Kitasatospora fiedleri: one gene and its partner. The protein of the gene in region 2 interacts with the protein of the main gene of each other region in a pairwise test. Links are inferred from orthologs where the notes say so. Each region holds a gene or a part of one and is shown on either strand. Other genes may lie near its edges.

The links.
Region 1: the proteins of tsaE (region 2) and rlmB interact in binary tests that used the Escherichia coli proteins (3 or more experiments, as listed by UniProt). The link is inferred for Kitasatospora fiedleri from one-to-one orthologs.

Annotation. Positions count from the first base shown.
Region 1 is NZ_OX419519.1:3,446,252-3,449,554, forward strand. The notes cover bases 225-3,220. They hold rlmB (23S rRNA (guanosine(2251)-2'-O)-methyltransferase RlmB), read right to left. Parts: upstream 2,221-3,220; coding sequence 1,228-2,220; downstream 225-1,227. Other genes in these bases: QMQ26_RS15905 (DoxX family membrane protein), read right to left, coding at 225-858; cysS (cysteine--tRNA ligase), read right to left, coding at 2,342-3,220. Also shown: more of QMQ26_RS15905, read right to left, coding at 1-224; more of cysS, read right to left, coding at 3,221-3,303. UniProt on the Escherichia coli protein: Specifically methylates the ribose of guanosine 2251 in 23S rRNA.
Region 2 is NZ_OX419519.1:3,157,277-3,160,361, forward strand. What follows is about bases 163-2,940. They hold tsaE (tRNA (adenosine(37)-N6)-threonylcarbamoyltransferase complex ATPase subunit type 1 TsaE), read right to left. Parts: upstream 1,918-2,940; coding sequence 1,408-1,917; downstream 163-1,407. Other genes in these bases: tsaB (tRNA (adenosine(37)-N6)-threonylcarbamoyltransferase complex dimerization subunit type 1 TsaB), read right to left, coding at 163-364; QMQ26_RS14470 (L,D-transpeptidase), read left to right, coding at 512-1,081; QMQ26_RS14475 (hypothetical protein), read right to left, coding at 1,096-1,305; QMQ26_RS14485 (alpha/beta fold hydrolase), read right to left, coding at 1,979-2,940. Also shown: more of tsaB, read right to left, coding at 1-162; more of QMQ26_RS14485, read right to left, coding at 2,941-3,085. UniProt on the Escherichia coli protein: Required for the formation of a threonylcarbamoyl group on adenosine at position 37 (t(6)A37) in tRNAs that read codons beginning with adenine.

The DNA of each region.
Region 1 (3,303 bases), 290 kb from region 2 along the record:
GAACAGCAGCGCCGCGGACAGCGCCATCGCGGTGCCGGCCGCGAGCCGCTGCCACAGGCCCAGGATGGACAGCACGCCGACCACGATCTCCAGGAAGGAGACCGCGAGCCCGGCGCCCACCGGGTGGGCCATCGCGAAGTCCAGCAGCGGCTGGGCGACCTTCCACGGGTGCAGCGAGGACAGCCAGCGCATCATCGAGCCGCGCTCGCCGCCGTCGAAGTACACCGGGTCGCACAGCTTGCTGAACCCGGCGTACACCGACAGCGAGCCGAGCAGCACCCGCAGCGGCAGCAGCACCAGGCCCAGGTCGACCCGGCGGCCGGGGTACCAGGCGTGCTTGGAGCCCTCGCTGAGCGACGGCACCTCCGGCAGCTCGCCCTCGGGCTGCCAGCTGCGCCCGGCGCCGATCCGGACCGTCTCGTCCAGCAGTTCGGGGACGCCGACGTGCGGGGTCTCGCCCGGGGTGCCGGCCGGGCCGTACTGGCGCGGGACGCCCTGGAGCTGCTGGGTGTCGTCGTCCTCGAAGCCCTTGGCGGGGGCGGGCACGGTGGTCAGCCGGACGGCTTCCAGCAGCTGGGTGGCGGCGGTGTCGCCGGGCCCGGTCCGGCCGCTCCAGGCGGTGACCACCCGGGCCTTGCGGCGGGGGGCCCCGCCGGTGACCGAGGCGGCGGTGATCCCGGCCAGCGCGGGCACCGACGCCGCGGGCACCACGATCTGCGGGGTGACGCCGCTGCGCAGGCCGTACGGGTCACCGAAGGCGGCACCGGCCGGGGCGTCGATCATCGGGGCCACCGGGGCGGAGAGCCTGACCCGGAAACTGGCCTGGGTGCTGCTGAGCCTCGACGGGTCGGACGGCACCCGGACCGTGTTGAGGCCCGGACCGTCGTCTATCCCCGCGGGGCGCTGCCCGAGGCGCAGAGGTGTTCTGGTGTCCACACCCCTCTAACCGGGTGACGGGCCCCGAGGACACTCTCCCGGGTGGATTCCGGGCGAGGATTTGAAGTGATCATGAGAAAACCGATCGGGCCCGACCGGACCCGACCGGTTCCCCCACGAAAACGACGCGCTACCGCGGCGCCGCTGCGGCACGGCACCCCGCACCGCGGCGCCGCTGCGGCACGGCACCCCGCACCGCGGCGCCGCTGCGGCACGGCACCCCGCACCGCGGCGCCGCTGCGGCACGGCACCCCGCACCGCGGCGCCGCCGCGTCAGCGCAACACCCCGCGTCAGCGCTTGGCGCGCAGCCGGGCGGCCTCGTACAGCACGATGCCCGCCGCCACACCGGCGTTCAGCGACTCGGTCCGGCCCGGCATCGGGATGCGCACCAGCAGGTCGCAGGTCTCCGAGACCAGCCGGGACAGGCCCTTGCCCTCGGAGCCGGCCACGATCACCACGGGGCCGGTCAGCACGTCCAGGTCGCCGATCTCGGCCTCGCCGTCGGCGGCCAGGCCGACCACCATCACGCCGGCCTTCTGGTATGCCTCCAGCGCCCGGGTCAGGTTGGTGGCGCGCGCCACGGGCAGCCGCGCCGCCGCGCCGGAGGAGGTCTTCCAGGCGCCCGCGGTCATGCCGGCCGCCCGGCGCTCCGGGATCACCACGCCGTGCGCGCCGAACGCGGCGGCGGAGCGGACCACGGCGCCGAGGTTGCGGGAGTCGGTGACGCCGTCCAGCGCGACGATCAGCGCGTCCTGCCCGTTGTCGGCGGCGCCCTCCAGCAGGTCGTCGGGGTGCGCGTACTCGTACGGCGGGACCTGCAGCACCAGGCCCTGGTGGTTGAGGCCGCCGGTCATCTGGTCCAGCTGGGCCCGCGGGGCCTCCATCAGCGGGACGCCGCGCTCGTTGGCGGCCTGGAAGGCCTCCCGGACCCGGTCGTCGGTGTCGAGGAACTGCTGCACGTACAGCGCGGTCGCCGGGACGCCGCCCTGGAGCGCCTCGACCACCGAGTTGCGGCCCACCACCAGCTCGGCCGCGCCCGCGCCGCCGCGGCCGCTGCGGGAGCCGCCGCCGGCGCGGCGCATGCCCGCGCGGGACTTGGCGTCGCGCTCGCGCTTGAGCGCCGCGTTGGCGGCGCGCTGCTTGGGGTGGCCCTTGCGGGCCTCGCCGGGCGGGGTCGGGCCCTTGCCCTGCAGTCCCTTCCGGCTGTGGCCGCCGGTACCGACGCTGGCACCCTTCTTCGATCCGGGGTTGCGGCGGTTCCTGCGCTGGCTGTTGCCGGCCATGGTTGTACTTCCTGTCTCTGCGTCTGCTTCGTGCGTCGGGGCCGCACCCCTACAAAGGTACGGCCCCGGCGCGCCCCGGAGGGCTACTGGTACTACCGGCGGCCGGTGGTCCGGCCCGGTGTCACTGCCCGATCGTCCAGCGCGGGCCGGACGGGGTGTCCTCGATCGCCAGCCCGGCGGCGCCGAGCTGGTCGCGGATGGTGTCCGCGGTGGCGAAGTCCTTGCGGGCGCGGGCGGCCTGGCGCTGGTCGAGGACCAGCCGGACCAGGGCGTCGACCACGCCGCCGAGCTCCTCGCCCTGCTCGGCGCCGCCGGCCCACTGCTCGTCGAGCGGGTCGAGGCCGAGCACGCCGAGCATCGCCCGGACCTCCGCCAGCCGGGCCGCGGTGGACTCCTTGTCGTCCGCGCCGAGCGCGCTGTTGCCCTGCCGAACGGCCATGTGCACGGCGGCGAGCGCCTGCGGGACGCCTAGGTCGTCGTCCATCGCCTCGGCGAAGGAGAGCGGCACCTCGGGGGCGGCGTCGACCGGGCCGCAGCGCTCCACGGCCCGCTCGATGAAGCCCTCGATCCGGGCGAACCCGGTCTCGGCCTCGCGCAGCGACTCCTCGCTGTACTCGATCATCGAGCGGTAGTGCGGGCCGGCCAGGTAGTAGCGCAGCACGATCGGCCGCCAGCGCCGGACCATCTCGGAGACCAGCACCGAGTTGCCCAGCGACTTGGACATCTTCTCGCCGGCCAGCGTCACCCAGGCGTTGTGCACCCAGAAGTTGGCGAACTCGTCGCCGAAGGCCCGGGACTGGGCGATCTCGTTCTCGTGGTGCGGGAAGATCAGGTCGAGTCCGCCGCCGTGGATGTCGAAGGCGCGGCCCAGGTACTTGTGCGCCATCGCCGAGCACTCCAGGTGCCAGCCCGGGCGGCCGCGGCCCCAGGGCGTCTCCCAGCTCGGCTCGCCGGGCTTGGCGGCCTTCCACATCGCGAAGTCGCGCGGGTCGCGCTTGCCGGTCTCGTTGTCGCCGGAGGGCTGCCGCAGGTTCTCCAACTCCTGGTTGGAGAGGGCCAGGTACTCCGGGAAGGTGGTCACCG
Region 2 (3,085 bases):
CCTTGCGCCGGGCGTCGGTGGCCACCGCGAACGCCCCCGCCAGGCCCTCGGCGCGCGCCTGGTGGGCGATCGCGTCGAGGGTGCAGACGCCGTGCACGGGCAGGCCGAGCGCGTCGCCGAGGGCGGCGGCGGTGACCAGGCCGACCCGCAGGCCGGTGTACGGGCCGGGGCCGACGCCCACCGCCAGGTGGGTCAGGTCGCGCTTGTCCGCGCCGGCGGCGCGCAGCACGGCCGCGATGGTGGGCAGCAGCAGCTCGCCGTGCCGGCGGGCGTCGACCTCGTAGGACTCGGCGAGCACCCGCTCGCCGTCGTGGACGGCGGCGGTGACGGCGGGGGTGGCGGTGTCGAAGGCGAGGAGGAGCACGGGTCCAAGGTTAGAGGGTTCGGCGCGCGGGCCCGCACCGCCCCGGACCGGTCGGGAACACACGATCGCCAGGAGTCCGGAACCGCGCGCCGCACCTGGCACGATGGGCCTTCCCGAAGGTGAGACGCGGAGCGTTGAGGAGCTGACGTGGCGAAGCTGGGTCCTGGTGCGGTGGTCGGCGGGCTGACCCTGGGGGCCGTGGCGGTGATCGGGCTGCTGGCCTTCCAGGCGAACGGCGCGGCCTCGCGCGCGGTCGCGGCGGCGCCGTCCGCGTCGAGCGCCGCCCCGTCGGCCTCCGCCCCGGAGAGCGCCCGGCCGAGCGTGCCGCCGCTGCCTGCCGAGTCCGGTTCGGGCCTGCGGGTGGTGCTCGCGCTGCAGGCGCAGCAGGTCTGGCTGGTCGACCCGAAGAAGCCGGACCCGGTGGTGGCCGCGTTCAAGGTGGTGCCGGGCAACACGCTGCCCGCGGCGGGCACCTACACCGTCACCAGCCGCACCGCTTCGGGCACCGGCACGGACGGGCGGCAGATCGAGCACGTGGTGCGGTTCGCCCAGCAGTCCGGCACGGTGTTCGGGTTCAGCGCGCTGGTGGACGAGAAGGCGCCGGCCCCCTCGGTGGACCCGACGACCAGGACCGGCGGCATCCGGGCGTCCCGGGCGGACGGCCAGGCGCTGTGGGACTTCGCGCCGAACGGCACCCGGGTGGTCGTGGTCGCCTGACCGGCCGCGGCCGGTCAGGCGGCGCGGCGCTCCGGCGGGGTGGAGACGGCCTCGGCGGCCCGGCAGGCCGCCAGCAGGGCGCGCATCGGCACCGGCGCGGCGGCCGGTGCCCCGGCGGCGGTGGCTCCGGCGGCCGGGGCGGCCGGTGCCTCGGCGGTGCGCTCCGGCGCGGCGGCCGGGGCGGCGGAACGGTCCTCGGTGGTCCTGGGGGGTGTGCTCACCATGGGGCGCCTCCCTAGTTAGGCATACCTAACCTGCTGACGCCATCCCATCACGCCCGCGCGGTGCGCCGCAACCGTTTCCCGACGCGCTGTCGGAAACCCGGCTCAGTTCTCACCCAAACCGGTGAGGTCCGCGGCGTCCCAGCGGCCGCCCAGTCCGGTCAGGGTGACCCGCCGCCCGTCCGACTCCCCCAGCGCGTCCGCCGCCTCGCCGCCCAGGGTCCGCTCGATCCGGATCTCCAGCCGGTCCTCGGACAGCCGCTCGACCTTGCCCTCGCCCCACTCGACGACGACCACCGACTCGGGCAGCGACACGTCCAGGTCGAGGTCCTCCATCTCGTCCAGGCCGCCGCCCAGCCGGTACGCGTCCACGTGCACCAGCGCGGGGCCGCCGGTCAGCGAGGGGTGCACCCGGGCGATCACGAAGGTCGGCGAGGTGACCGCGCCGCGCACGCCCAGGCCCTCGCCCAGGCCGCGGGTCAGCGTGGTCTTGCCCGCCCCCAGTTCCCCCGACAGCAGGACCAGGTCACCGGGGCGCAGGAGCGCGGCGAGCCGCCGGCCGAGGCCGGTCATCCGCTCCGCGGTGTCGACGGTCAGAGTGGTCTGCGAACCCATGGCGTCCTTCTTCGATCGATGCGGCCACCCCTAAGGTGCCACACCGCGCGGCGCCCGCCGCTCAGCCCTCCGGCCGCTCCCGGGCCAGCTCCCGCAGCGCCTCCGGCAGCGGGCCCGTCCCGGCCCGCTCGGCGGCCCGCTCCAGCAGCGCGGCCAGCTCCCGGTCGACGGTGCCGGGGTCTTCCAGCATCACCAGGTGCCCGGCGTCCGGCACCAGCACCAGCCGGGCGCCGGGCAGCGCGGCGGCGATCGCCTCCGAGTACTCGGGCGGGGTCAGCAGGTCCTTGGTGCCGGCCAGCACCAGGACGGGCAGGCCGTCCAGGGCGGCCAGCGCGGCGCGCTTGTCGTGCGCCGAGAAGGTCGGGTAGAACTCGGCGACCACGTCGATGGGGGTGGCGTCCAGCAGCTGCTCGGCGAACCGGGCGACCGCCGGGTCGACGTCCCGGCTCCCGAACGAGAACCGCCGGTAGAAGACCGCGGCCAGGTCGGCGCCCCAGCGCCGGGTGGCCTCGACCAGCTCGACCTGGCGGCCCAGCAGCCGTATCACCCCGGGCACGACCCGCTTGACCACCTTGGCGCCGACCGCGGGCAGGCCCAGCGGCACCGCGTCCCAGTCGCCCGCCAGGGTGCCGATCAGCGCGACGCCGGCCACCCGGCCGCCCGGGCCGAACAGCTCGGGGCGCCGGTCGGCCAGCGCCATCACGGTCATGCCGCCCATCGAGTGCCCGACCAGCACGATCGGCCCCTCGGGGACGACCGCGTCCAGCACCGCCTCCAGGTCCGCGCCGAGCTGGTCGATCGAGGCCGGTTCGCCGCCCGCGTACGAGCGGGAGCGCTCGGAGCGGCCGTGGCTGCGCTGGTCCCAGAACACGGTGCGCAGCGCGCCGCGCAGCGCGGCCCGCTGGAAGTGCCAGCCGTCCTGGTTGAGGCAGTAGCCGTGGCAGAACACCACGGTCGGCCCGCCGCCCGCCGGGGCCTCGTCGACCTCGACGTACAGCCCGGTGCCGTCGGCGGCGGGCACGGTGGTGGCGGTGCCGCGCAGCGAGCCGAAGGCGGCGGCGGCGTCGAGCTCCTCGCGGGCCCGCCGGCGCATCGCCCGCCCGACCGTCAGCCGCTCCACGGCCACCCCGGCGGCGGCCCCGGCGGCCAGCACGCCCAGCGATATGCC